One region of the Nocardioides sp. P86 genome, then DNA from elsewhere that is predicted to be linked to it. Evidence: riboswitches for the same ligand, from Rfam matches in the RefSeq annotation. Region 1 holds a riboswitch; each other region holds the start of a gene.

Region 1 (9,715 bases):
CGTTCCCGACCCCTCGAGGACCACCGTGCCCCAGTACGACCTTCCCGCCGCCGAGCTCGCCGCCTACCGCGGCAGCGTCACCGAGCCCACCGGCCTCGCCGCCTTCTGGGAGGAGACCCTCCAGGCCTCCCGCGCGCGCGCCCGCGCTCCCCGGGTCGAGCCCGTCGACGCCCGCCTGCCCCTGGTCGAGGTGAGCGACGTGACCCTCAGCGGCTACGACGGCGAGCCCGTGCGGGCGTGGTACCGCCGCCCCGCCGGGGTGGGCGGCGACCTCCCGCTGGTCATCCGCTACCAGGGCTACACCGGCGGCCGCGGCCTGCCCCACCAGGTGCCGCACTGGACGCTGGCGGGCTACGCCACCCTCGACGTCGACAGCCGCGGCCAGGGCTCCGGCGGCGGCTGGGTCGGCGACACCCCGGACCCCCACGGGCACGGACCGTCGTACCTCGGGGGCTTCATGACGCGCGGCCTGGAGGACCCGGCCCGGCACTACTACCGCCGGCTCCTCACCGACGCGGTGCTGGCGGTCGACGCCGGCGTCGCGCTGCCGGGCGTCGACCGCGACCGGGTCGTCGTCGCCGGCGTCAGCCAGGGCGGCGGCATCGCCCTGGCCGTCTCGGGCCTGCACGACGGGCTGGCCGGCGTGCTCGCCGACGTGCCCTTCCTGTGCGACATGCCGCGCGGGGTGGCCATCGCCTCGGCCGGCCCCTACCTCGAGGTGGCGGCGTTCCTCGCCTCCCACCGCGACGCCGCCGACCGCGCCTTCGCCACGCTGGCCCACTTCGACGCCGCGGTGCTGGGGCGCCGCGCCACCGCGCCCGCGCTGATGTCGGTGGCGCTGATGGACACCGTCTGCCCGCCCTCCACCGTGCACGCGGCGCGCAACACCTACGGCGGGCCCAGCGAGCTGGTCGTCTACCCGTGGAACGACCACGAGGGAGGGCAGTTCCACCAGGAGGCGGCCCAGCTGGAGTGGCTGGCCAAGCTCCTCGGCGGCCCCACCCCCGGCCGGGCCTGAGCCGTGCCCGCGCGGGTCACCGTGGTCGACGTGGCCCGGGAGGCGCGGGTCTCGGTGGCCTCGGTCTCCCGGGCGCTCAACGACGCCCCCGGCGTCGGCGCCGCGACCCGCGACCACGTGCGCGCCGTCGCCCGACGGGTGGGCTACGAGCGCTTCGCCCCGGCCGCCGACCTGGCGCACGGAGCGGGTCGCGGCTCCGGCCCCGCGGCGGCCACGATGGCCGACGTCGCGGCCCGCGCGGGGGTCTCGCCCGCCACGGTCTCGCGCGCCCTCGCCGGCTCGCCCCGGGTCAGCGCCCCCACCCGCGCACGGGTCGAGGCGGCCGCCCGGGAGCTCGGCTACACCGTCTGCACCGCCGCGGCCTCGACCGCCCGGGCCCGGTGAGCGCGGCGCCGGGGGCGACCGCGGCGTGCTAACTTCGCCGCGAGCCAGAACACATCTGACGATGTGCGGGAATCCGGTGAGAATCCGGAGCTGACGCGCAGCGGTGAGAGTGACTGGTGGGACGACGCACCACTGGGCCCGTGGCCTGGGAAGGTGTCCCACCGGGACGAACTCGAGTCCGAAGACCGGCTGGCTCGCCTGACCGATGCCGGCCCGCGCGACTCGGGTCCCCGACAGATGCGAGACCCCTGTGGCCGTGACCCGTCCCGCCCCGTCGACCGCGCCCGCGCGCGCCGCCGACCCGCCCCCGCCCGGCGTACGACGCGGCCCGCGGCTCGCGCTGCACCTGGGCCTGCTGGCGGCCCTGCTCGTCTCGCTCGTGGTGGCCCTCGCGCTGGGCTCGGAGCGGCTGCCGGTGGGTGGCGTCGTCGACGTGGTGCGCGAGCGCGTGCTGCACGGGCGCCCGGGCCCCGACCCGGTGCTCGACGTCATCGTCTGGGAGCTGCGCGCCCCGCGCGTGCTGATGGCGGCGGTGGTCGGCGCCGGGCTCGCGCTGGCCGGCACGGCGATGCAGACCCTGGTGCGCAACCCGCTGGCCGATCCCTACCTGCTCGGGGTCTCGGCGGGTGCCGGCGTCGGGGCGACGGCGGTCATCGCCTTCGGCGCGCTCGCCGCGCTCGGGGCGTGGGCGCTGTCGGTGGGCGCCCTGCTCGGGGCGCTCGGCGCGGCGGTGCTCGTCTTCGGGGTCTCGCTGGCCCAGGGCGGCCTGACCCCGCTGCGGCTGGTGCTGACCGGGGTGGTGATGTCGTCGGCCTTCTCGTCGGTCTCCAGCCTCATGGTCTTCCTCGGCGACGAGCCGCGCGCCACCGAGTCGGTGCTCTTCTGGCTGCTCGGCTCGCTCGCGGGCGCGACCTGGGCGCAGCTGGTGGCGCCCGTGGCGGCGGTGCTGGTGGCGGCGGTGCTCGTCCTCGGCGTGCACGGCTGGCTCGACGCGCTGGCCACCGGCGACGACACCGCCGCCGCGGTGGGGGTGCCGGTCGCCGCGCTGCGGATCGCGCTCTTCGTCCTCACCTCCGCCCTCGTCGGGGTGCTGGTGGCGGTCTCGGGGGGCATCGGCTTCGTCGGCCTCGTCGTGCCCCACCTGGCGCGCCTGGTCGTCGGCGGCGGCCACCGGGCGATGCTCCCGGTGGCCGCGCTCGGTGGCGCGGTCTTCCTGGTGTGGGTCGACGTGGTCGCCCGCACCGTCGTGAGCCCGCAGGAGATCCCGCTGAGCGTGGTCACCGGCCTCGTGGGCGCGCCGGTCTTCCTGCTGCTGCTCGGGCGCCGGCGCTACCACTTCGGGGGCGGGGCGTGAGCGGCCGGCCCGCACCGGCCCTGACGGCCCGGGCGCTGTCGTGCGCGGTCGGTGGGCGCGTCGTGCTGCGCGGCGTCGACCTCGACCTGGCACCCGGCACCACCACCGCCGTGCTCGGCGTCAACGGCTCGGGCAAGACGACGCTGCTGCGCACGCTGGCGGGCCTCCAGCGCCCCGAGACCGGGGCGGTGCTGGTCGGCGACCGCGAGGTCCACGACCTGCCGGCGCGCCGCCGGGCGCAGGTCGTGGCGTTCGTGGCGCAGGAGGAGAGCCCGCCGGCCGACATGACCGCGGGGGAGTTCGTGGCGCTGGGTCGCCTGCCCCACCACCGGCCGTGGGCGCGCGGCGACGGCGACCGGACCCACGCCCGCGCCGCCCTCGCCGAGGTCGGCCTCGACGCCGCCCTCGACCGGCCCTGCGCCCAGCTCTCGGGTGGCGAGCGGCGCCGCGTCTGCCTGGCCCGCGGCCTGGTGCAGGACTGCGAGCTGCTCGTGCTCGACGAGCCGACCAACCACCTCGACGTCAGCCACCAGGTGGCGCTGCTCGCGCTGCTGAGTGCCTCCGGGCGCACCGTGCTCACCGCGCTGCACGACCTCGCGCTCGCCGCGGCCTACGCCGACCAGGTGGTGGTGCTCCACGAGGGCCGGGTCCACGCCGCGGGCGCGCCGCACGACGTGCTCACCCCCGACGTCGTCACCCGCGTCTTCGGCGTCGACGCCGCCCACCTCAGCGACCCGCGGGGTCGCCACCACCTCGTCGTCGGCCCCGGCCGCCACCTGCGCTGACCCGGCTCCGCCGCGTCGGCCCACCGCCCTCCCACCACCCTCCCACCGCCCTCCCGTCGCTCCTCCCTCCCGAAGGCAGGTCCTCCGTGCACCGTCCCCTCCTCGCCCGTCCCCTCCTCGCCCGTCCCCTCCCGGTCCGTCTCATGGCCGTCCGCCCCGTCTCCGCGCTCGCGGCCGTGGCGGTCCTCGCCCTGACGACGTCGTGCGGTGCCGGCCCCGCGACCGACCCGGCGGCGGGCTCGCCGGGCGCGACCGGCGCCTCGCTCGTGCTCGACAACTGCGGGGAGGAGCGCGCCTACCCCGACCCGGCCGAGCGGCTCTACGTCTACGACGGCGGCATGATCGCGATGGTGCTCGCCGTGGGTGCGGCCGACGCCGTCGCCGGCATCAGCGGGCTCCAGGACGACGCCGAGGCCCTCTCCCGGGTCTATGGCGAGGACGTCGTGGCCGACCTCCCGGTGGCCAGCGAGGACCGGCCCACCGTCGAGAACGTCCTGCTCCAGCGCCCCGACCTCATGCTCGCCGGCTGGAACTACGGGTGGGACGAGGACGCCGGTCTCACCCCCGACGGGCTGGCCGAGCGCGGCATCGCCGCCTGGACCCTCACCGAGTCCTGCCGCCAGGGCGACGGCGAGAGCCGCGGCGTCGTCGACCCCTGGACGGCGCTGAGCACCGACCTGACCGCGCTGGGCCGCCTCACCGGGCACGAGGACGACGCGGCCGCCCGGGTCGCCGACGTCGAGGAGCGCCTGGCCCGGCTGCGGCAGGCGCCGCGCGCCGAGGAGACGCCCACCGTGTTCCTCTTCGACAGCGGCACCACCTCGCCCTTCACCAGCGGCTCCTACGGCGGGCCGCAGGGCGTCATCGACGCCGCCGGTGCCCGCAACGCCACCGAGGACGTCGCCGACACCTGGACCACCGTGTCCTGGGAGCGGGTGGCGGCCGCCCGGCCCGACTACATCGCCTTCGTCGACTACCCCGGCCAGAGCTTCGAGCAGAAGGTCGCCGTGCTGCGCGCCAACCCCGCCACTCGCGACCTGCCCGCGGTGCGCGAGGAGCGCTTCCTCGACCTGCCCTACGCCGCCTGGGTCAGCAGCCCGCTGAACATCGACGCCGCCGAGCAGCTGCGCGCCGCCCTGGAGGAGGTCGACCTGCTGCCCGACTCCGGCATCGAGCCCGCCCACGACCTGCGGCCCTGAGCCCGCGCCCGGCTCAGGGCGCGCGCAGGTGGGCGCGCTGGCCCTGGCGCCCGATGAGGCTGAGGAACTCCACCGGGCCGGCCGAGGTCGCCCCGAACCAGTGCGGGGTGCGGGTGTCGAACTCGACGGCCTCGCCGGGGCCCAGACGCAGGTCGTGCTCGCCGAGCACGAGGCGCAGCGTGCCGTCGAGCACGTAGGCCCAGTCGTGGCCCTCGTGGGTGCGCAGGGTGGGGCGCGCGTCGTCGCGGCCGGTGGGCAGCACGAACTTGTAGGCCTGGATGCCGCCGGGGCGCCGGGTCAGTGCGATGACGCTGCCGCCGTCACCGGTGGCCACCGGGCGCAGGTGCACCCGGGGGTCGCCGGTGGCCGGTGCGTCGACGAGCTCGTCGAGGGTGACCCCGTGGGCGCGGGCCAGGGGCAGCAGCTGCTCGAGGGTGGGGCGGCGCAGCCCCGACTCGAGCCGCGACAGCGTGCTGGTGGAGACGCCGGTCTCGTCGGCGAGCTCACCGAGGGTGAGGCCGCGGCGCTGGCGCAGGGCACGCAGTCGCGGGCCCACGGCGTCGAGGGTGCGGTCGGCCTGCTCCCGGGGGTCGGTCACCGGGCCAGTTTGCCGTTCGGCAACAGAGATTGCCAGGCGCGGTCCAGACCGTCATCGTCGGGAGCCACGGCCGCCGCGGTGGCGGCCACGGAGGGAGACCCGTGACGCACGCGTTCGACAAGGACTACTGGGACGCCGTCTGGCGCGGCGACCGTGCCCTGGCCATGGCCGCCGGCGAGCCCCACCCCCACCTCGTGGCCGAGACCCGCGACCTCGAGCCCGGCGCGGCGCTCGAGGCCGGCTGCGGCGCCGGGGTGGAGGCGGTGTGGCTGGCCGGCGCCGGCTGGCGGGTGACCGGCGCCGACATCGCCGCCGACGCGCTCGCCCGGGCCGCCGAGCGGGCCGCCGCGGCCGGGGTCGCCGACCGGGTCCGGTGGGTCGAGGCCGACCTGTCGGTCTGGGAGCCCGAGGAGCGCTTCGACCTCGTCACCACCCACTACGCCCACCCGGCCACCCCGCAGCTGCACTTCTACGACCGTCTCGCGAGCTGGGTCGCCCCCGGCGGCACGCTGCTGCTGGTCGGTCACCTCCACGACGAGGGTCACCAGCACGGGCACGGCGAGGAGGGGGGACCGCCGGCGGAGGCCTCGGTGCGCGCCGCCGACGTCGTGGCGCGGCTCGACCCGGCGCGGTGGGAGGTGGTCACGGCCACCGAGTCGCGCCGCACCGTGACCGTGCCCGACGGGCGCGAGGTGGCGGTGCACGACGCCGTCGTGCGTGCCCGGCGCCGCTGAGCGGCTCAGCCCAGCGCGCGGTAGAAGGCGAGGTGCTCCGCGGCGGCGCGCCGCCAGGTGAAGCCGTGGCTGTGGGCCCGGCCGCGGGCGGGGTCGGGCGGGGCGGCGAGGGCGTCGAGCAGGGCGGCGGCGATCGCGTCCGGTGTGGCGGCGTACGCGACGTGGTCGCCGAGCACCTCCCGCAGCACGGGCAGGTCGCGCGCCACGACGGGCACCCCGGCGGCGAGGGCCTCGAGCGGGGCGAGGCCGAAGCCCTCCTGGGTGGACACGAAGCCCAGGGCGGCGGCCTCGGCGACCAGGGAGGGCAGGGCGTCGTGGGCGACCACGCCGAGCACCTCGGGCTCCACGCCCAGCTCGGCCGCGCGGCGGTCGAAGGCAGCGCGGTAGTCGCGGTAGTCGAAGAGGGTCTCGCCGCCGGCGAGCACGAAGCGCAGGTCGGGCACCTCGCGCCGGGCCAGGGCGTAGGCCTCGAGCAGGTCGAGGGTGCCCTTGCGGGGCTCGATGCCGCCGAGGGCCAGGACGTAGCGACCGCACCGCCGTCGCCAGCGGGCGCGGCCCTCGGTGTCGCGCCCGCCGGCCTCGAAGCGGGCGGCGTCGACGCCGTTGGCGATGACGGTGGCCGGCAGGCCCCAGCCGGCCTCGACTTCCGCGGCGACGGCGGCCGAGACGCAGACGCGCGCGACCGGCTCGACCACGGCGCGCTCGTGGCAGGCGACCAGCTCGGGGGTGGTGAAGGTGTCGAGGTGGTGCACGGTGCGCACGCACGGCCCCGAGCGCATGGCGGCGTTGGCGCTGATGCAGTCCTGGGCGTGGACCACGTCGTAGGCGGGGCGCTCGGCGGCGAAGGCCCGGTCGAGGGTGTCGATCGAGCGCAGGATGCGGGGGCCGACCTCGTCGCCGAGGTCGGGGAAGGGCACCGCGTGCACGGTGACCGCCGGGTCGACGGGGCGGAAGAACGCGGTGTCACCGCCGCGGCCGAGGGTCCACAGGTGCACGTCGAGCCCGTCGAGGCCCGCCAGCGCCTCGGCCAGCGCGAGGGTGTGCACGACCCCGCCGCGGGGCTTGGTGGAGTAGGTGAGCAGGGCGATCCTCACGGGTGCCTCCCCGGGGCGTAGGCCGAGCGGCTGAGCTCGTCGAGGTGGTGCAGCGTGCGGCGGGCCCGGGCGACCTCGCCGTCGACGTCGACCGTCGCGACGGCCAGCCCGCCCTTGGTCGAGGTGCGCGCGAGCACGTCGCCGCCCGGGCCCACCACCTTGGCCTGACCCAGGAAGCGCAGCGAGCCCAGGGAGCCGGTCTGGTTGGAGGAGGCCCAGACCACCTGGTTCTCCGCGGCGCGGGCACAGTCGTAGAGGTCGAAGAGGCGGGCCTGCCGGTCGTGCACGAGCCGCTCGGCGCGGTCGGTCACCGAGGCGGGCCAGGCCGAGAGGCAGGCCAGGACACGTGCGCCGTCGAGCGCCATCGCGCGGGCCGCCTCGGGGAAGGTCTTGTCGTAGTCGATGAGCAGGCCGAGGCGACCGACCGAGGTGTCGAAGGCGCGGAAGGCGTCGCCGGGGGCGTAGACGCGCGACTCGCCGGCCGGAAGGTGCACCTTGCGGTGGTGGCCGAGCACGCCGTCGCCGGTGAGGCAGACCGCGGCGTTGTAGATGCGTCCGCTGCCGTCGTCGGCGGCCTCGGCGTACCCCAGGCAGACCACCGTGTCGCCGGCGATCCGGGCCACCCGCCGCAGCTCCTCGGAGTCGGGGAGCAGCGCGGGCGGCGGGCCGGAGGGGGTGCGCAGGTCGTCGAGGTAGCCGCCGAGGGCGGCGTCGGGCAGCACGACGACGTCGCAGCCGGCCGCCCGCGCGTCGACGACGATGCCCTCGACCTTGGCCAGCGCGCGGTCGAGGTCGCGCCCGAAGTGCGCGGCGACGGCACCGATGGTGACCGGCACTAGGAGACCCGGCGCACCTGTGGCCGTGCCCCCACGGACTCGCGGATGGTGGCCGTCACGTGCTCGGCGTCGCGGGCGATCCCGAGGAAGCGCCCCGAGCCCCACGTGTGCAGCCAGGGCAGGCCGAGGAAGGACAGCCCCGGCACCGCCGTGACACCGCGGTGGTGGGTGGGGCGCCCGCTGCCGTCGAAGGCGCCGACGCCGACCCACCGGTAGTCGGGGCGGTAGCCGATGGCCCACACCACGCTGGTGACGCCGGCCGCGGCCAGGTCGAGCTCGAGCGGGTCGGCGTCGGGGGTCCACACGGGGGAGTAGCGCGAGGGCGGCGGGGCGTCGATCCCCTCGCGCTCGATCCAGCGGTCGATGTCGGCGCAGATGGAGTTGTAGGTCGCGTCCGCGGCGTCGAGCGCCGCGGTCAGCGTCGGGCGGAACTCCAGGCGTGTGCCGCGGCCGCCGGCCAGCAGGCCGTGGAGCCGCATGCCCTGCGAGGCCAGCAGGCGCAGGTCGAGGTCGCGGCCGCCGTCGCGCCCCGTGACGTAGTGGTTGGTCTTCTCCCGGGCCGCGAGGCCTCCGGGGTACTGCGCGACCGCGGTGTCGTAGAGGCCCATGTCGGCCAGCCAGGTCATGCAGTCGCGGCCGCGGTAGGTGCGCGCGACCCGCGGGGCGTCGCCGAGGGCGAGGTGCACCTGGCGGCCCTCGAGGTGGAGGTCCTCGGCGATCTGGGTGCCGGACTGGCCGCTGCCGACGACGAGCACGCCGCCGTCGGGCAGGTCGGCCGCGCGCTTGTAGTGGGCCGACTCCAGCTGGGTGAGGCCCGGGTCGAGCGCCGCGGCCCAGGGCGGCACGATCGGCACGTGGTAGCCCCCGGTGGCCACGACCACGTGCTCCGCGCTCCAGGTGGTCTCCCCGTCGGGGCCGGTGCTCTCGAGCACGAAGCCGCCGGCCTCGCCCTGGCGCAGGGCGGTGACCCGTGTGTGCTCGCGCAGCGGCGGGTCGAAGGTGGCGGCGTAGCCCCCGAGCCAGGCCACGACCTCGTCGCGGGTCATGAACCCGTCGGGGTCGGGGCCGTCGTAGGTGTAGCCCGGCAGGCGGCAGTGCCAGTTGGGGGTGACCAGGGTGAAGTTGTCCCAGCGGGTGTCGGCCCACTCGTGGGCGGCCGTGGCGGCCTCGAGCACGACGTGGTCGATCCCGTCGCGGGTCAGGCACCAGCTCGTCGCGAGCCCGGCCTGGCCGCCGCCGACGACGGCGACGGTGGTGTGCACGGTGGTCATGGGAGCTCCGGGGTCGTGGGGCTGGTGGGTGCGGCGGCGGGCAGCGGGGGCCACATCCGCACGACCTCGACGAGGTCGTCGGGGCGGTGCACGGCGGCTCGGCGCCGCACCAGCTCGGCGCTGGCTGCGGCCGAGGTGCAGGCGAAGCCGTAGCGCTGCCGCACCCGCTCGCCGGCCTCGGCGAGCGCGGTCGTGGCGCGGTGGGCGAAGTCGGCGACGGTGTAGCGGGCGCCGGGGGCGAGGTGGTCGTGCATGACCAGCGAGGGCGACCAGCAGTCCTGGAGGCTGCCGTCGGGCCAGCGCACCGAGACCGTCATCTCAGGCATGCGCCGCGACCCGCTCGTGCTCGACGTAGAGGTCGGGGCGCCGGTCGCGCAGGTGGAACATCGCGCGCCGGGCGGTGCCGAGCAGCTCCTCGACGTCGACCCGGGCGTAGGCGACG
Region 2 (9,715 bases), on a different contig from region 1:
GGAAGCGGCCGGACGCCGGGCTGGTCGCCGGGCTGGTCACCGGGCTGGTCACTCCGCCTCCTGGGCCAGGGCGTTGACGGCGGCCGAGGCCATCGCCGAGCCGCCGCGGCGACCCCGCACGGTCGCGAAGGGCACGTCGATCCCGTGGTCGGCGGCCAGCGAGGCCAGCGCCTGCTTCGACTCCGCGGCGCCGATGAAGCCCACCGGGCAGCCCACGACCGCGGCCGGTCGCGGGGCGCCGTCGATGAGCATCTCCATCAGGTGGAAGAGCGCGGTGGGGGCGTTGCCGATCGCGACGACCGCGCCCTCGAGGTGGGGCTCCCACAGCGACACCGCGGCCGCGCTGCGGGTGGTGCCCCAGTCGTGGGCCAGGGCGGGCACCCGCTCGTCGGTGAGGAAGCAGCGGACCTCGTTGCCGGCCGGCAGCCGGCCCGCCGTGATGCCCATGGCCACCATGCGGGCGTCGGTGAGGATCGGGGCGCCGGCGGCCAGCGCCTCGCGCCCGGCGCGGCCGAGGTCGTGGTGGAGCACCAGGTCGGCGGCCAGGTCGACCTGGCCGCTGGCGTGGATCATCCGCACCGCGACCTTCTCGGCCTCCTCCGGCACGCCCGACAGGTCGGCCTCGCGTCGGATGGTGGCGAAGGAGTCGAGGTAGATCTCCGGGCCGAGGGCGACGTAGGGGTAGTGGCGGCCGGGCCGGCGCAGCAGCGTGGTCATCGCGTGGTCTCCTGGGCGGGGGCGGGGGCGAGGTCGGGCACGAGCACGCCGCGCCACGGGGTGACCACGAGGTCGGTGCCCGTGCGGCACAGCGCGCGGGCCAGGGCGGGGTCGAGGCGGCCCTCGGGGGCGAGCACGTGGGTGCCGCCCGGCACGCGGCCGGCCGGCAGGGGGTCGGCGGTGACCAGCGCGGCCGGGTCGGGGTCGGTCGGGCGCGCGAGGGGGTGGGCGAGCGGCACGCCGAGACCGGCCAGCTCGTCGACGTGCCACGGGGCGTCGGGTCTCCCGCCGCGCAGGCGCAGGAAGTCGCGGGCGAGGTCGAGCACGGCCTGCGGCGCCCGGGGCAGGTCGACCACCGCGCCCCAGCCCCGGGCGCCGACGCGCAGCTGGGCCCGGGTGGCGTCGAGGGCGACCAGGCCGAGGTCGGTGGGCGCCTCGTGCAGGTCGCCGCGACCGTCGTCGAGGGTCAGCAGGAAGCGCCCCGGCAGCGCGGTGAGGTCGTCGTCGGCGCGCAGCAGGGAGTCGAGCAGGGCGGCCACGGGCCGCAGGTCGGCGCGCCCGCCGGCCAGGCCCGACTGCGGCGAGACCATGACGTTGCGCACCAGGTCGTGGCTCGGGGCCGGCACCAGCCCGGTCGCGGCGAGGGCCTCGGCGACGGGGGGCGTGAGGCGGTCGCCGTCGTGGGACAGCGCCCGCAGCTGCAGGTTGGCGCGGGCGGTGAGGTGCACGTCGCCGTCGCCCCAGCGCTGGGCGACCTCGCTGAGCCGCAGCAGGGCGGGCGCCGGCAGCGCACCGCCCACCAGGCGCAGGCGCACCAGAGCGCCGTCGTCGGCCAGCCACGGGCGGGTCACCCCCGGGCAGCGGTCGCGCCGCCGGCGCGCGGTGGGGAGGGTCGGGTCGGGCATGGAGGTCACTCCGGAGGCCGGGGCTCGTGCGCGAAGCCCGTCACGACCTCACGGCGGCTGCCGCAAGGGCCAGCAGGTCTTCGGACTCGGGATCACCCGGCGCGGGACACCTTCCCGGACTCTCGTCCAGTGGCCTGTCGTGAGACAGAGGTCCCGCCCGTCACCCATACCGCTGCGCGTCAGTCCCGGACTCTCACCGGGTTCCCTGACCTCCGGGCCCGCCTCGCGGCGCACCCGGGGGTCGACTGGCGCTGCGCACGTTACCAACGACCGCTCCCGCGCGCGCCCCACGTCCGCGTCGGGCGGGTGGCAGGATGCGCCCGTGACCGAGTGCGAGTCCGAGCCCGCTGCCACCGACGTCGCCCGGCCCGACCCGCGCGACCCGCGCGACCCGCGGGGCCCCGCGCTCGCAGGCGGCGCGGCGCTGCTCGGCGTACGCCGGGGGCGCGGGGTCGCGCGCTGAGTCCTCAGCGCACGACCACCCGCCCGACGTCGTCGGTCGCGGTGCGCGCGAGGAAGCGGCGGGCGGCGGCCTCCTGGCCGTCGGCGACGTCGACCTCGAGGTCGGGGCCCCGGCCCGAGACGTCGGCGCCGAGCAGGTCGAAGCGCTCGGCGACGGCCAGCACCGCGGCCTCGCGGGCGGCGACCCGCTCGGCCGAGCCGTCGACGGCCTCGCGCCGGAGCACGAGGTCGCCGGAGGAGACGGTGACCGACTCGAGGTCGTCGAGGAGCAGGTAGCGGTCGGCGACCGAGACGACCTCGGCGAAGGACACCGGCGCCAGCCCGACCTGCACGAGCGGGAGGTCGGGGTAGTCCTGCAGCAGGTAGGACGTCACCACCGGGTCGGCCTGGGCGCGCACCAGGTCCTCCACCTCGCGCAGCGACACCTCCACCCCCTCGCCCGAGGCCAGCGAGGCGCCCGTGGCCCCCTCCAGGGTGACCGACACCGACACGACGTCGCCGGCCTCGACCTGGTCGTCGTAGGCGTCGAAGAGGGCCATGACCTCCTCGGCCGTGGCGTCGGCGCGCATCACCGCGCGCACGTGGTGGCTGGCTGCGGAGAGTGGCCCGGCGCCGTCGTCGGCGGCGTCGGGCTCGACCACGACGTCGACCACGCTCGGGGAGCGCTCGCCCCGCGCGGCGAGGTCGTCGGCCGACGCCGCGCACCCGGTGAGCGCACCCGTCAGCAGGCCGATGAGCCCGACGACGGCGGTCGCGGTGGGCGCGGCGGAGGGCCTCATGCCCCCAGCATCCCCGGGCGCACCAGCCCGGTCAGGCCCCGAGCCGCTCCCAGCGCCCCACGGAGACGACCCTGACCTCGCCGTCGTCGACCACGAGGGCCGAGTCGTCGTCGAGGGCGTAGGAGGGGTGGTCGAGGCCCGCGGCCCAGCTGCGGGCCGCGGCCAGGGTGTTCTCCGGCATCTGCGGGTGGTCGAGGTGGGGGAAGATCGACACGTCGACCCAGCCGAGGGTGCGGTCGTCCTCGGCGCCGGCCCACTCCACGAAGTCGGCCCCGATCCGCGGCGTCGCCACCATGCTCCCGGCGCTCGTGCCCACCCAGACCAGCGCGGGCATCGTCGCGAGCACGTCGAGCAGGCCCGAGGCCCGCAGCCAGTGCGCCAGGTACGTCGCGTCGCCGCCGTCGACCAGCAGCACGTCGGTGTCGCGCACCCACGGCTCCCAGCGCTCGGGGCCGATGCTGGGCAGCGCGGTGAGCTCGAGCAGCCCGACCGAGGCCCAGGGCAGGGACACGCCCGACTGGTCGTGCGGCGCCGCACCGACCACGGCCCCGCGCACCGAGCCGGGCCCGCACATCGGGTGGCCCCACTGGGCGGTCGGCACCAGGAGGGCGCGGCACTCCTCGACCGGCCGGGGCAGCAGGTCGACGAGGGCGGCCTCGATCGCGGCGTTGGTGACGCCGCCGGAGGTGAGCAGGAGCTTCACGAGGTGCCTCCAGGGCGGGTGGGGGAGCCGGGCACAGGAGCAGACCGGCGGTGCGACCCGGACTCATCGGTGCCGGACTCATTGGTGCCGGACGTGTCGCCGGACGCAGCGAGCCCCCGACCTGGGGACCAGGTCGGGGGCTCGGTGTCGGGGTGAGTAACGGGACTTGAACCCGCGACATCTGCCACCACAAGGCAGCGCTCTACCAGCTGAGCTATACCCACCATGCGCGCGCCGGACGGAGCCGGAACCGCGCGATGAAGTGTAGGGGACTCAGCTCCCGGAGGTGGAATCGAGGCCCGTGATCGACCCGCCGTGGGTGGCGGCGATGGCGCGGGCCGCGGCGCTGTCGGGCCCGGGCTGGGGCACGAAGACCGCCTCGCGGTAGTAGCGCAGCTCCTCGATGCTCTCCTGGATGTCGGCCAGGGCGCGGTGGTTGCCGCGCTTCTCGGGGGCTGCGTAGTAGGCCCGGGGGTACCAGCGCCGGGCCAGCTCCTTGATCGAGGAGACGTCGATGATCCGGTAATGCAGGAAGGCCTCGAGCTCGGGCATGTCGCGGGCCAGGAAGGCGCGGTCGGTGCCCACGGTGTTGCCGGCCAGCGGCGGTCGGCTGCCCTCGCCGCAGTGCTCGCGCACGTAGGCCAGGACGGCGGCCTCGGCGTCGGCCATGGTCAGCCCGGCGTCGAGCTCGGTGAGCAGCCCCGACTTCTCGTGCATGTCGCGCACGTAGTCGCCCATCTGCTCCAGCGCGGCGGCCGGCGGGCGCACGACGAGGTCGACGCCCTCGCCGAGCACGTTGAGGTCGAAGTCGGTCACGAGGGCCGCCACCTCGATCAGGGCGTCGGCACCGAGGTCGAGCCCGGTCATCTCGCAGTCGATCCAGACCAGTCGATCATTCATGGCGCGCACCCTACGCGCCGAGGCGCTCGGCCCGACTCAGCGACGGCTCAGGTCGGGCCCCTAGAGTTCTGGACGCCAGCCGTCGACCCGCACCGCCGAGGAAACCCCATGGCCAAGAAGCCCAGTCAGCAGGAGCGCTCGCAGCGCGCCGCCGCCGCCCTCGCGGACCAGAAGCGCGCGGAGCGCCGCCGCACGATCCGCAGCATCACGCTGGTCGTGTTCGCGCTCGTCGTCGTGGTCGGGATCGCCTTCGGGGTCCAGAGCCTGCGGGGCGGGGGAGAGGTCACCGCCTCCCCGGCCGGCCAGAGCGAGTACGGCGTCACCATCGGCGAGGAGGACGCCCCGCACCAGGTCGTCATCTACGAGGACTTCCTCTGCCCCTTCTGCGGTCAGCTCGAGGCCGGCACCGGCGAGGAGCTCCAGCAGCTCGCCGACGACGGGTCGGTGCTGGTGGAGTACCGCCCCTTCAACCTGCTGAGCCGGATCGGCGACTACTCCGAGCGCGCCACCAGCGCCTTCGCCGTCGTGCTCGAGGAGAGCGGCCCGGAGACCGCCAAGGAGTTCCACGACCTGCTCTACGCCAACCAGCCCTCCGAGGAGGGCCCCTTCCCCGACAACCAGGCGCTGCTCGACCTGGCCGTCGAGGCCGGCGCCGAGGAGTCGGCGGTCAGCGACGGCATCCTCGGCGAGTCGATGGTCGACTGGGTCGAGGCCGCCACCACCGCCGCCCAGGACGCCGGCGTGCAGGGCACCCCGACGGTGCTCCTCGACGGTGAGCAGATCTCCGGCGACCCCGAGCAGATCCTCGACCAGATCAACGAGACCGTGGGGTGAGCGACTCCTCCACGACGGGGCTCGGCCCCCGTCCCGACCTGCGCGCCTTCGTCGCCGGGCTGCCCAAGGCCGAGCTGCACGTGCACCACGTCGGCTCGGCCAGCCCCGCCATCGTCAGCGAGCTGGCCGAGCGCCACCCCGGCACCGTGCCGAGCGACCCCGACGCGCTGCGCGACTTCTTCGCCTTCCGCGACTTCGCCCACTTCATCGAGGTCTACCTCGCGGTGGTCGACCTCGTGCGCACCCCCGAGGACATCCGCTTCCTCACCTACGAGATCGCGCGCGAGATGGCCACCACGCAGTCCCTGCGCTACGCCGAGCTGACCTGCACCCCCTACACCTCGGTGCAGGCGCTGCGGGGCGAGCCCCACGTCGCGATCGGGGCCTTCAACGAGGCCATCGAGGACGCCCGCGTCGCCGCCGAGCGCGACTTCGGGATCGTGCTCCGCTGGATCTACGACATCCCCGGCGAGGCCGGCCTGCCCGCGGCCGACCTGACCCTGGACCTCGCGCTGCGCCACCCCACCGACGGGCTGGTCGGCTTCGGGCTCGGCGGTCCGGAGATCGGCGTGCCGCGCCCGCAGTTCGAGCCCCACTTCGCCGCCGCGCGCGCCGCGGGCCTCCACAGCGTGCCCCACGCCGGCGAGACCACCGGGCCGCAGACGGTCTGGGACGCGCTGCGCCTGCTGGGGGCCGAGCGCATCGGCCACGGCACCTCCGCGGCCCAGGACCCCGCCCTGCTGGCCCACCTGGCCGAGACCGGGGTGCCGCTGGAGGTCTGCCCGTCGTCGAACGTCGCCACCCGCGCCGTCGCCACCCTGGCCGACCACCCGCTGCGCGCCTTCCGCGACGCCGGGGTGGTGGTGACGATCAACTCCGACGACCCGCCGATGTTCGGCACGACGCTCAACCGCGAGTACGAGATCGCCGCCGACCTGCTCGACCTCGACGAGGCCGGGGTCAAGGACCTCGCCCGCGCCGGCGTGCGCGCGTCGTTCGCCGACGACACCACCCGGGCGCGCGTGCTCGCCGAGATCGACGCCTACGCCGGACCGGCGTCCTCGGCCTGACCCTCGACCGGCACCTCGGCCGGCGTCTCGACGTAGTGCTCGACCGGCCCGCGGAAGTGGGCCAGGACCCGCTCGGGCAGGGTGGAGAGCTGGCTGACGTGGCTCTGCAGCGCCCGGGCCTTCGTCGCGACGAGGTCGGGGTCGAGGTCGAGGCGCACCATCTGCTCCCAGGGCGCGTCCTCGGGGCCGCGGGTCGGCCACAGCGACACGGGGTACTCCAGCAGCCGCGCACCGCTGCGCTGCGCCGCCACCGCCGCGGCACGCCCGGCGGCCTCGTGGTCGGGGTGCCCGTCGTGGCGCCACGGCGCGGCCAGCAGGGTGCTGGACCCGTCGCCCACCAGGCCGGCGAGGCTCGCGGCGACGGCCTGCTCCTGGGCGGCGACCTCGCCGTCGGCGGCGCCGAGGAACACCAGGGGGGCCTCGGGCGCGAGACGGGCCAGGGCGTTCTCCATCTCGGCCAGCCGGGTGGTCGCCAGCGCGTGGCGCGTCATGAGCTGCGAGGGGCGGTGGCTGGCCTCGCCGGCGGTCAGCAGCACGACGTAGACGGGGACGCCCTGGCGGTGGGCCGTGGCCATGAGGCCCGCGGCCCCGAGGCTCTCGTCGTCGGGGTGGGCGCTGACGACGACCAGCCGGGTGCAGGCCCGCTCGCCGTGGCTCAGCCGCAGCAGCGGCACGGCGCCGTAGCGGGGATGGGCCTGCCAGTCGACGACCGACGAGGTGGCCGGGGCGTCGCCGGCACGGTCGCCGGCGCTCGACGGGTGCGCGCGCTCCCCGTCCCGGTCCGACGTCATCGTCACCGACAGAACCTAGATTCCGGCGGCCCGTGGGCACTTCCTCCCGCCGGGTGAATACTGTCGTGCCATGAGCAACCCGGCCGGCCCCGTGCGCGTCGCGGTCGTCAACGACTACGAGATCGTCGTCGCCGGCGTCGCCGCGCTGCTCGCGCCCTACCGCTCGCGCGTCGACGTGGTGGAGCTCGACATCGGCGTCGGCGTGGTCGGCGACGTCGACGTGGTGCTCTACGACACCTTCGGCCAGGTGCAGGGCGACGGGATCGAGCTGGAGGACCTCGTCGCCGACGGCTCGCCCAAGGTCGTGGTCTTCAGCTGGAACGTGCAGGCCGACCTCGTCGAGCGCACGATCGCCCGCGGGGCGTCGGGCTACCTGTCCAAGCAGTCCGACGCGCGCGACATCGTCGAGGCCATCACCCGGGTCTGCGCCGGGGAGACCGTGCGACCCGGTGAGATCGAGGACCTCGACGAGCACGACCGCGGCGCGTGGCCGGGTCGCGACCACGGCCTGTCGGCGCGCGAAGCCGAGGTGATCGCGCTGATCACCCAGGGCCTGTCCAACCAGGAGATCGCCGACCGGTCCTACCTCAGCATCAACTCGGTGAAGACCTACATCCGCACCGGCTACCGCAAGATCGGGGTCTCCCGCCGGGCCCAGGCGGTGGCGTGGGGCATGCAGCACGGCTTCTCGCCCGACCACGCCCGGGTGCTCCGCTGACCTCACCCGATCGGGTGAGGACTGCAGGGGCGTCGTGCTTTACGTCACGGCGTCTGTATACATTCGACGGCGTGAGTCCCTCCGCACCCGTCGTCGCGACGCTCGTCGACGACTTCCACGTCGTCCTGCCGGGCGTGCGTGCGCTGCTCGAGCCCTACCGCTCGCGGGTGGTGCTGGTGGAGCTCGGTGACGCGCTGGTGGAGCCGAGGGCGGTCGACGTCATCCTCTACGAGCCGGTGCGGCTCTCGCAGAGCAGCCACTCGATGCTCCGCTCGCTCGCCGCCTCCTCGGGCGCGCGTCCGGTCGTCTACACCTGGCGCGAGCACAGCGCCCAGGGCGCGCCCGCCGGGCCCGTCGTCGGCCGGCTCTCGAAGTCGCTCACCGGCGCCCAGCTCGTGGCCGGCATCGAGGCGGTCCACCGCCACGTCGGCCCCCCGCCGGGCCCCCGCCCCACCGTCGACCGGGCGGCCCACGCCGCCGTCGTCGCCCGCGGCGGCGCCGCCGACAACGGCCTCACCCCGCGCGAGGCGCAGATCCTGGCCCTCATCACCCAGGGCTACACCAACGTCGAGATCGGCAAGCGGCTCTACCTGTCGATCAACTCGGTGAAGACCTACGTGCGCGGCGCCTACCGCAAGATCGACGTCGAGCGCCGCACCCAGGCCGTCGCCTGGGGCCTGCAGCACGGCCTCGGCGACGCCGAGATGGTCCGCCAGCCCACGGGCACGCGCGCCTCCTGACCTGCCGCCCCGGCGCTCGGCGGTGAGACCGGTCCAGACCACCTCGACCGGACGATGGCCGGGACGCCCGCGCGTCTGCCTAGCCTGAGCCGATGGACCCCTTCGCCCACGCCGGTGCGCTGGCCGACGCCTACCGCGCGGTCGACTGGTCGCGCTCGCCCGTCGGGGACCCGTCCACGTGGAGCCCGACCCTGCTCCAGGCCCTCGAGACGGCGTGGAGCAGCCGCTTCCCGATCACGCTGATCTGGGGCCCGGAGCTCGTGCTGCTCTACAACGAGGCCTACGTCGCCCTCATCGGCGACAAGCACCCCGCCGCCCTGGGCGAGCGGACCCGCACGGTGTTCCCGGAGGCGTGGGACGGCATCGCGCCGCTGCTCGAGCAGGCGACGCGGGGCGAGGCCACGTGGAGCGCCGACGCCCTCATCCCGCTCGTGCGCCACGGCCACCTCGAGGACTGCTACTTCACCTTCTCCTACTCGCCGGTCCGCTCCGCGGCCGGTGTCATCGAGGGGGTCGTCGACATCTCGGTGGAGACGACCCGCCAGGTCGTCGACGCCCGGCGCCTGGCCCTGCTCTCCGAGCTCGGCATCGCCCTGAGCGGCTCCGCCTCGGCGACCCAGGTCGCGCAGCGCGCCGCCGAGGAGCTCGCCGGCGACCCCGCCGACCTGCCCGCGCTCGCGCTGCGGCTGCCGCGCTCGACCCCCGCCGCGGAGGCCGTGGACGAGGCCGGCGCCGGCGCGCCCGTGCTCCCGGCCGCCCCCTCCGCGCCGTGGGACGGCGACCGTCCGCTGCTGGAGCCGGTCGACGGGGGAGTGCTCGCCTGGCTGCCGGTGCGGGTCACCGGCGCGCGCAGCGAGCGGGGCGGCCACCTCGTCGTACGCCTCCCCCCGGCGCTGGCCGCCGACCCCGACCACCTCGCCTTCCTGGCCCTCGTGGCGCGCGCGGTCGAGCGCGCCCTCGACGCCGTCGCCGTCCTCGAGGCCGAGCGTCGGGCGGTGGCCGACGAGCGCCGTCTCTCCGAGGTGCTCCAGCACAGCCTGCTGACCCCGCCCGCCCAGCCCGCGGGCGTGGCGGTGGCCGTGCGCTACGAGCCCGC
Region 3 (8,080 bases), on a different contig from region 1:
CGTCGGTGTCGCGGGCCAGGGCGCGACCGACGAGGATGACCGCGGCCTGGCGCAGCCCGGCCGCCTCCACCTGCTCGGCGATGTCGGCGACGGTGCCGCGCAGGACGAGCTCGCCGGGCTGGCTGGCCCGGAAGACGACGGCCACGGGGCAGTCGGCGCCGTAGTGGCCGGCGAGCTCGGCCATGGTCTCGCGCGTGCGGGTGACGGCCAGGTGCAGCGCCAGGGTGGCGCCGGTGGCGGCGTAGGCGGCCAGCGACTCCCCCTCCGGCATCGCGGTGGAGCGGGCCTGCACGCGGGTGAGCACCACCGACTGGGCCACGAGGGGCACGGTGAGCTCGCGGCCGACCAGGGCCGCCGCGGCGGCGTAGGAGGGCACGCCGGGGGTGACGTCCCAGGTGACCCCGGCCGCGTCGAGCCGGCGGGTCTGCTCGGCGAGCGCGGAGTAGAGCGAGGGGTCGCCGCTGGTGAGCCGCACGACCTGCTCCCCCGCCTCGTGGGCCGCACGCATCACCTCGACCATCGCGTCGAGGTCGAGGCCCTGGGTGTCGACCAGGCGGGCCTGCGGGCGGCAGTGGCCGAGCACCTCGGCGTCGAGGTAGGTGCCGGGGTAGAGCACCACGTCGGCCTCGGCCAGCATGCGCGCCGCGCGCAGGGTCAGCAGGTCGGCGGCGCCGGGGCCGGCCCCGACGAAGCGGACGGTCGGGGGCGGGGGCTCGGGGCTCACGGGGTGCTCCAGTCGGGGTCGCCCGGCCAGCAGGTCGGGTGGTCGGGCGGGGCGGTCCAGGCCCACTGGGTGACGGCGCGGGCGGGGGTCCAGCCCGTGAACGTGCCGATCGGGGCGGCGGTCTCGACACCGTGGCGGGTCAGCTCGCCCCCGTGCTCGGCGTAGGCGGCGGCGAGCAGCTGCTCGGTCTCGAGCGTGACGCCGTGCACCACGAGCCGACCACCGGGTCGCAGCGCGGCGCGGCAGTGCTCGAGCAGACCCGGCGCGGTGGCGCCGCCGCCGACGAAGACGGCGTGCGGGCTGGGCTGCCGCTCCAGCACCGCGGGCGCCCGGCCCTCGCGCACCTGCAGGTGGGGCACGCCGAGACGGCGGGCGTTGCGCCGCACCCGCTCGGCGCGCCCGGCGTCGGCCTCGAAGGCCCAGGCCTGCAGCGAGGGGTGGGCGCGCAGCCACTCGATGCCGATCGAGCCGGCGCCGGCGCCGACGTCCCACAGCACCTCGTGGGGCCGCGGGGCCAGCCGGGAGAGGGCGCTCGCGCGCAGGTCGCGCTTGGTCAGCTGCCCGTCGTGCTCGAAGGCGTCGTCGGGCAGACCGGTGGTCCACGAGCCCGTCGGCGCCACGTCGCCGCCGGTGGGGCGCACCTCGAGGGCGAGCACGTGCAGGGCGGGCACGTCGGCGGCGGCGACGTCGGCCCAGCCGCCGGCGGTGGCCTCCAGGCGCGACTCGTGGGCCGCGCCGAGGTCGCCGAGCACGGTGAGGTCGCTCGCGGCGTACCCCTCCTCGACGAGCAGGGCCGCCACGGTCGCGGGGGTGCCGGCGTCGGAGGTCAGCAGGAGCAGGCGCACCCCGGGCGCGAGGTGGCGGCGCAGCCGGTCGGTGTCGCGCCCGACCAGGGTGAGCGCCTCGCACTCCTCGTCGGACCAGTGCAGCCGGGCCCGGGCCAGCGCGAGCGAGGACACCGCCGGGTGCACGACGAGCCGCTCGCGCGGCACCAGGGCGCGCAGGGTGGAGGCGATGCCCGAGACGGTGGGGTCGCCGGAGGCGAGCACCACGACCTCGTCGTCGGCGTGGGCGGCCAGGGTGAGGGACAGCGACGCGCCGAAGGGTCGGCCCCACGGCCGGCGGCGCTGGCCCTCGACGGCGGGCAGGAGGGCCAGCTGCCGGGCGCTGCCGAGCACCACGGACGCCTCGCCCACCAGCGCGCGGGAGGTCTCGGTGAGCGAGGACCAGCCGTCGGCGCCGATGCCGACGACGTCGACGCGCCGCGGTGCCGACCCCCGCTCGGAGGCGTGCGGGGGGCCGTCGAGGGGGGACAGGTCGGGGGGCACGCTGCGTGACGCTATCGTGACCGCCACAGCTTCGAGGTGCCCCGAGGTCGCGAGACCGACGGGAGAATCTGGGAAGCCGGTGAGAGTCCGGCACAGGCCCGCTGCGGTGACCCGGGCGATGCGCGAGCGTCGACCCGGGAAGTCCGAAGACCGGCCTCGGGGTTCCTTTCCGATGGCGGACGAGCGGGAGCCTCTCATGCCACAGCACTACCCCTTCTCTGCCGTCGTCGGCTCCGCCGACATGTCGCTCGCGCTCGTGCTGAGCGCGATCTCGCCCGAGATCGGCGGCGTCCTCGTGCGCGGCGAGAAGGGCACGGCCAAGTCCACGATCGTGCGCGGTCTCGTCGGCGTGCTGCCGCCGATCGAGGTGGTCGCGGGCGACGCCTTCTCCACCGACCCCGCCGAGCGGCCCGACGCCCCGACCGAGCAGCGCCCGGTCAGGCTCGTCGAGCTGCCGGTCGGCGCCACCGAGGACCGCGTGCTCGGCTCGCTGCACCTGGAGAAGGCGCTCGCGCAGGGCGCGGCGGAGTACGAGCCGGGCCTGCTCGCCCGCGCCCACCGCGGCATCCTCTACGTCGACGAGGTCAACCTGCTCCACGACCACCTCGTCGACGTGCTGCTCGACGCCGCCGCCACGGGCCGCGCCACCGTCGAGCGCGACGGGGTCTCGGTGACCCACGCCGCTCGCTTCGTGCTCGTGGGCACCATGAACCCCGAGGAGGGCGAGCTGCGCCCGCAGCTGCTCGACCGCTTCGGGCTCACCGTGGAGGTGGCCGCCCCCCGCGACCCGGCGCTGCGCGTCGAGGTCGTGCGACGCCGGATGGCCCACGACGCCGACCCCGAGGCCTTCGCGCGGCGGTGGGCCGCCGCCGAGGCCGACCTCACCCGCCGCGTCGCGGCCGCCCAGGCCCTGCTGCCCGACGTCGTGCTCGACGACGACGTGCTGCTCAAGGTCGCCGAGCTCTGCGCGGCCTTCGAGGTCGACGGCCTGCGCGCCGACCTCGTCACCGCCCGCACCGCGGTGGCCCACGCCGCCTGGCACGGCCGGACCCGCGTCAGCGTCGAGGACGTGCGCGCCGCCGCCCGGCTCGCCCTCCCCCACCGCCGTCGTCGCAACCCCTTCGACGCCCCCGGCCTCGACGAGGATCTCCTCGACGACGTGCTCGGCCCCGAGCCCGAGGACGACCCCGACGGACCGGGTGAGGGGCCGGAGGGCGGGTCCGAGGGAGCGCCCGACGGCGGGCCGGACCAAGGACCCACCGAGCAGCCCCAGCCGGCCGAGCCGCCCGAGCCGGCGAGCGGGGCCGACGACACCCCCGGCCGCCCGGACCCGACCGCGGAGGCGCCCGAGGAGCCGACCGCGCAGCCGACCCCGCAGCCGACCCCGCAGCCGACCCCGTCCCCCGCGGGGGCGGGCACGACGGTGGCGGCGGGCGCGACGTACCGGGCGCGGCTGTTCACGGTGCGCGGCACCGGCCGCGGGGAGAGCGGACGCCGCAGCCGGGCCGAGACCGACACCGGACGCCGCGTCGGCGCGCGGCCGGGCCGCACCGGTGCGATCCACCTCGCCGAGACCGTGCGCGCGGCCGTGCCCCACCAGGCGCTGCGCGGGCGCGCGCCGGGCGCCGGCGGACGGCTGCTGCTCGACGCCGACGACCTGCGGGTGGCGGTGCGGGAGGGCCAGGAGTCCAACCTCGTGCTCTTCTGCGTCGACGCCTCCGGCTCCATGGCCGCACGACGCCGCATGGAGCAGGTCAAGGCCGCGATCCTCAGTCTGCTGCTCGACGCCTACCGGCGCCGCGACAAGGTCGGGCTGGTCACCTTCCGCGGGGCCGGCGCCGAGCTGACCCTGCCGCCCACCCGCTCGGTCGACGTGGCCGCCGCCCGGCTCGAGGTGCTGCCCGGCGGCGGGCGCACCCCGCTCGCCGAGGGCCTCGAGGAGGCCGCCCGGACCCTGGCCACCGAGCGGCTGCGCGACCCGCGCCGCCGCTCCCTGCTCGTCGTGGTGACCGACGGCCGCGCCACCGCCGGGACCGACGCCGTCGCCCGCTCCCGACGCGCCGCCGCCGCGCTCGCCGCCGCCGGCCAGGCCGCCCTGGTCGTCGACTGCGAGAGCGGGCCGATGCGCCTGGGCCTCGGGAGCGTCCTGGCGGCCCACCTGGGCGCCGAGCACGTGCCGCTGGCCGAGGTCAGCGCCGGCGCCCTCACCGCCACCGTGCGCGAGCGGGTCGCCTGATGGCGCCGAAGGGGCAGCCGCTGGCCGTGCCCGACGACGGCCTGACCACGGCCCAGCGGCGCATCCAGCCGCTGCTGATGGTGCACACCGGCGACGGCAAGGGGAAGTCGACCGCGGCCTTCGGGCTCGCGATCCGGGCCTGGAACCAGGGCTGGGACGTCGGGGTCTTCCAGTTCGTGAAGTCGGCCAAGTGGCGCATCGGGGAGCAGACCGTGCTCGAGCGCCTCGGCGAGCTGCACGACCAGACCGGCGAGGGCGGTCCGGTGGAGTGGCACAAGATGGGCGCCGGCTGGTCGTGGTCGCGCAAGGAGGGCTCGGAGGCCGACCACGCCACCGAGGCCGCCGAGGGCTGGGCCGAGGTCAAGCGGCGCCTGGCCGAGGAGCGCCACGACCTCTACGTGCTCGACGAGTTCACCTACCCCATGGAGTGGGGCTGGGTCGACGTCGACGACGTCGTCACCACCCTGCGCGAGCGGCCCGGTCGGCAGTACGTCGTGGTCACCGGCCGCCGCGCCCACCCGGCGCTGGTCGAGGCCGCCGACCTGGTCACCGAGATGACCAAGGTCAAGCACCAGATGGACCGCGGCCAGAAGGGCCAGAGGGGGATCGAGTGGTGACCCGGCTCCCCCGCGTCGTCGTCGCCGCCCCCTCCACCGGCCAGGGCAAGACCACGGTCTCCACCGGGCTGATGGCCGCGCTGCGCCGCGCCGGTCACGTCGTCAGCGGCCACAAGGTCGGCCCCGACTACATCGACCCCGGCTACCACGCCCTCGCCTGCGGCCGACCGGGCCGCAACCTCGACCCGCACCTGGTCGGCGAGGACCTCGTCGTGCCGCTGCTGCTGCACGGCGCCCGCACCCCCGAGCCGGCCGACGTCGCCGTCGTCGAGGGCGTCATGGGCCTCTACGACGGCCGCGTCGGCACCCGCGGCTTCTCCTCCACCGCCCACGTCGCCGCCCTCACCCGCAGCCCGGTCGTGCTCGTCGTCGACATCTCGCGCTCCTCGCGCTCGATCGGCGCCGTCGTGCACGGCATGGCCACCTGGGACCCCACCGTCACCGTGGCCGGTGTCGTGCTCAACCAGGCCGGCTCCCCGCGCCACGCCGCCGAGGTGCGCTCCAGCATCGACCTGCCGGTGCTCGGCACCATCCCCCGCGACGCCGGCGTCTCCGCGCCCTCGCGCCACCTCGGCCTCGTGCCCGCCGACGAGCGCGCCCTGTCGGCGGAGTCGCTGGACCACCTCGCCGACCACGTCGCCGCCCACGTCGACCTCGAGGCCGTCCTCGCCCTCGCCGCCACCGCGCCCGACCTCGCGGAGGACCCGTGGGCGCCGGAGGCCGTCGTACGCCGCCCCGAGGGGGCCGGCCGCCCGGTCGTGGCCGTCGCGGGCGGGCGGGCCTTCACGTTCCGCTACGCCGAGACCGAGGAGCTGCTGCGCGCGGCCGGCTGCGAGGTGGTGGGCTTCGACCCGATGCACGACACGGCGCTGCCCGCCGGCACGGCGGGGGTCTACCTCGGCGGCGGCTTCCCCGAGGTCCACGTCGGGGAGCTGGGCGGCAACGAGGCGCTGCGCGCCGCCCTGCGCGCGGCCGTGCTCGACGGCGTGCCGACGGTGGCGGAGTGCGCGGGGCTGCTCTACCTCTGCGACACCCTCGACGGGGCGCCGATGGTGGGTGCGCTGCCGGCCACCGCGGAGATGACGCCGCGACTGACCATGCGCTACCCCGTGGCGACCGCGGTCGGCGACAGCCTGCTCACCCGGCGCGGGGAGCAGGTCACCGGCCACGAGTTCCACCGCACCCACGTCGAGCCGGTGAGGGGCGACACCGCCACCTGGGAGGTCGACGGCGAGGCGGTCGGCTTCGGCACCGCCAGCCTGCACGCCTCCTACCTGCACACCCACTGGGCCGGCCACCCCCACCTCGCCCAGCGGTTCGCCGACGCGGTGCACGCCCGGGCCCGTGACCTGGCCCATGGCTGACGAAGCCCCGCCCGTCGACCCGCTGCGCCACCACGGCGACGCCGAGGTGCGCGGCAGCGGGCTGCTCGACCTGGCCGTCAACGTCCACGACGGCCCCCGGCCGGCGTGGCTCGACACGGCGCTCCACGCCGCCGTGGACGCCTCGGGCGCCTACCCCAGCCCCACCGAGGCGGAGGCCGCGCTGGCCCGGCGCCACGACCGGCCGGCCGAGGAGGTGCTGGCCACCGCAGGCGCGGCCGAGGCCTTCTCCCTCGTCGCGCGGTGGCGCGCGTGGCGCCGCCCGGTGGTGGTGCACCCGCAGTTCACCGAGCCCCACGCGGCGCTGGAGCAGGCCGGTCACGACGTCACGCCGGTGCTGCTGCCGGAGCCGTTCGTGCTCGACCCGGCCGCGGTGCCCGACGACGCCGACCTCGTGGTGCTGGGCAACCCGACCAACCCCACCGGGGTCCTCCACCCGGCCGAGGCCGTGCAGGCCCTGCTGCGCCCGGGGCGGGTGGTGCTGGTCGACGAGGCCTTCATGGACGCCGTGCCCGGCGAGACCGCGTCGGTGGCCGGGCTGCGCGCCCCGGGCCTGGTGGTCGTGCGCAGCCTCACCAAGCACTGGGGCGTCCCCGGCGTGCGCGCGGGCTACCTGCTGGCCTCGCGCCGCTCGGTCGCCGCCCTGCGCCGCGGGCAGGTGCCCTGGTCGGTCGCCACCACGGCCGCCGCCGCGATGACCGCCTGCTCCACCCCCGCCGCGGTCGCCGAGGGCGCCCGACGCGCCCGCGAGGTCGTCGCCCACCGCGAGCACCTCGAGCGCGGCCTGGCCGACCTCGGCGTCGACCACGTGACCTCCGCGGCCTCCTTCGTGCTCGTGCGCGCCGGCCGCGGCGCCCACGAGCTGCTGCGCGAGCGCGGGATCGCCGTACGCCGGGCCGACACCTTCCCCGGCCTCGACGACGCCTGGGTCCGGGTCGCGGTGCGCGCGCCCGCGGTCAGCGACCGGCTGCTCGCCGCGCTCGCCACGCCCGCCACACCACCCACGGCGGTGGAGCGGTGATCGCCTTCCACCGCCGCCGCGACTGCCCCCACCCCGCCGCGGCCCCCGAGCCCGACACCCGGCTGCGACGCCGGGACGGGGAGCCCTACCCCCACGTCAGCCAGTACGCCACGCCCGCCCTCATCCCCCGGCTGGTCGACGGCAGCGCGCGGGCCGAGGACGACCCCGCCTGGGCCACCACGGGCGCCTGCTGCCCGGCCGGCTACGCGTTCTGGGCCCACCGCATGTGCGGCGTCGCGGCCCTGGCCGGGCTCGTGGAGCACCGCCGCGGCGAGCGGCTCGAGCTCGTGCCGACCGCCGAGGACCTGCTCGAGGTCGGCGGCTACGTCCTCACCCCCGAGCGCGTCCACGGCCTGGTCTACGCACCCCTCGTCGAGCTGCTGCGCACCCGGTGGGGCATCGGGGCGCGGGTGGCCGTCGACCTCCCCGCCGCCGACCTGGCCCGCGAGGTCGCCGCCGGCGCGCTCGCGATCGCCTCCGTGCACCCGGCCGTCCGCCGCGCCCCCGAGCCGCCGCCCGCGCGCGGCGGCCACCTCGTGACGCTGTGGGCGGCCGACGACGACGGGGTGCGGCTCACCAACCCCTCGGGCCTGCCCGGCCACAGCCAGCACGCCCGGCTGCCCGTCGACGTGCTCGCTCGCTACTACGCCGGCCGCGCCGTCGTGGTCGAGCCGGCCTGACCCGCCCGCGGGCTCAGCGCTGGCGCGACTGGAGCACGTGCAGCCGCCACCCGACGCCGACACCGAGCAGCCCCATCACGCCGGTGCCGATC

Evidence for each region. A riboswitch is a leader RNA that binds a small molecule or an ion and turns the genes downstream of it on or off. The one in region 1 is predicted to bind cobalamin.
Region 2: it holds a riboswitch for cobalamin, as region 1 does, so the genes downstream of both, M3673_RS12765 (nitrite reductase) here and M3673_RS04335 (FecCD family ABC transporter permease) in region 1, are expected to answer to the same signal.
Region 3: it holds a riboswitch for cobalamin, as region 1 does, so the genes downstream of both, M3673_RS12790 (VWA domain-containing protein) here and M3673_RS04335 (FecCD family ABC transporter permease) in region 1, are expected to answer to the same signal.

Annotation. Positions count from the first base shown of each region.
Region 1 is NZ_JAMAYE010000001.1:945,121-954,835, reverse strand. Features, by position in the region: gene M3673_RS04345 (acetylxylan esterase) at 26-1,018, shown strand; gene M3673_RS19550 (LacI family DNA-binding transcriptional regulator) at 1,022-1,402, shown strand; cobalamin riboswitch at 1,431-1,611, shown strand; gene M3673_RS04335 (FecCD family ABC transporter permease) at 1,659-2,756, shown strand; gene M3673_RS04330 (ABC transporter ATP-binding protein) at 2,753-3,541, shown strand; gene M3673_RS04325 (ABC transporter substrate-binding protein) at 3,685-4,740, shown strand; gene M3673_RS04320 (XRE family transcriptional regulator) at 4,754-5,338, opposite strand; gene M3673_RS04315 (methyltransferase domain-containing protein) at 5,440-6,072, shown strand; gene M3673_RS04310 (MSMEG_0565 family glycosyltransferase) at 6,078-7,166, opposite strand; gene M3673_RS04305 (carbon-nitrogen hydrolase family protein) at 7,163-8,002, opposite strand; gene M3673_RS04300 (MSMEG_0569 family flavin-dependent oxidoreductase) at 8,002-9,273, opposite strand; gene M3673_RS04295 (MSMEG_0570 family nitrogen starvation response protein) at 9,270-9,599, opposite strand; gene M3673_RS04290 (carbon-nitrogen hydrolase family protein) at 9,592-9,715, opposite strand, start outside.
Region 2 is NZ_JAMAYE010000002.1:1,132,959-1,142,673, reverse strand. Features, by position in the region: gene M3673_RS19675 (precorrin-2 C(20)-methyltransferase) at 1-52, opposite strand, end outside; gene M3673_RS12770 (precorrin-8X methylmutase) at 49-717, opposite strand; gene M3673_RS12765 (nitrite reductase) at 714-1,622, opposite strand; cobalamin riboswitch at 1,697-1,829, opposite strand; gene M3673_RS12760 (hypothetical protein) at 1,945-2,085, shown strand; gene M3673_RS12755 (hypothetical protein) at 2,090-2,863, opposite strand; gene M3673_RS12750 (Type 1 glutamine amidotransferase-like domain-containing protein) at 2,895-3,566, opposite strand; tRNA gene M3673_RS12745 (tRNA-His) at 3,718-3,790, opposite strand; gene orn (oligoribonuclease) at 3,840-4,466, opposite strand; gene M3673_RS12735 (thioredoxin domain-containing protein) at 4,575-5,300, shown strand; gene M3673_RS12730 (adenosine deaminase) at 5,297-6,370, shown strand; gene M3673_RS12725 (PIG-L deacetylase family protein) at 6,343-7,161, opposite strand; gene M3673_RS12720 (response regulator transcription factor) at 7,232-7,879, shown strand; gene M3673_RS12715 (response regulator transcription factor) at 7,951-8,619, shown strand; gene M3673_RS12710 (SpoIIE family protein phosphatase) at 8,712-9,715, shown strand, end outside.
Region 3 is NZ_JAMAYE010000002.1:1,144,265-1,152,344, forward strand. Features, by position in the region: gene cobM (precorrin-4 C(11)-methyltransferase) at 1-724, opposite strand, end outside; gene cbiE (precorrin-6y C5,15-methyltransferase (decarboxylating) subunit CbiE) at 721-2,052, opposite strand; cobalamin riboswitch at 2,070-2,226, shown strand; gene M3673_RS12790 (VWA domain-containing protein) at 2,249-4,288, shown strand; gene cobO (cob(I)yrinic acid a,c-diamide adenosyltransferase) at 4,288-4,905, shown strand; gene M3673_RS12800 (cobyrinate a,c-diamide synthase) at 4,902-6,269, shown strand; gene cobC (Rv2231c family pyridoxal phosphate-dependent protein CobC) at 6,262-7,308, shown strand; gene M3673_RS12810 (hypothetical protein) at 7,305-7,988, shown strand; gene M3673_RS12815 (hypothetical protein) at 8,002-8,080, opposite strand, start outside.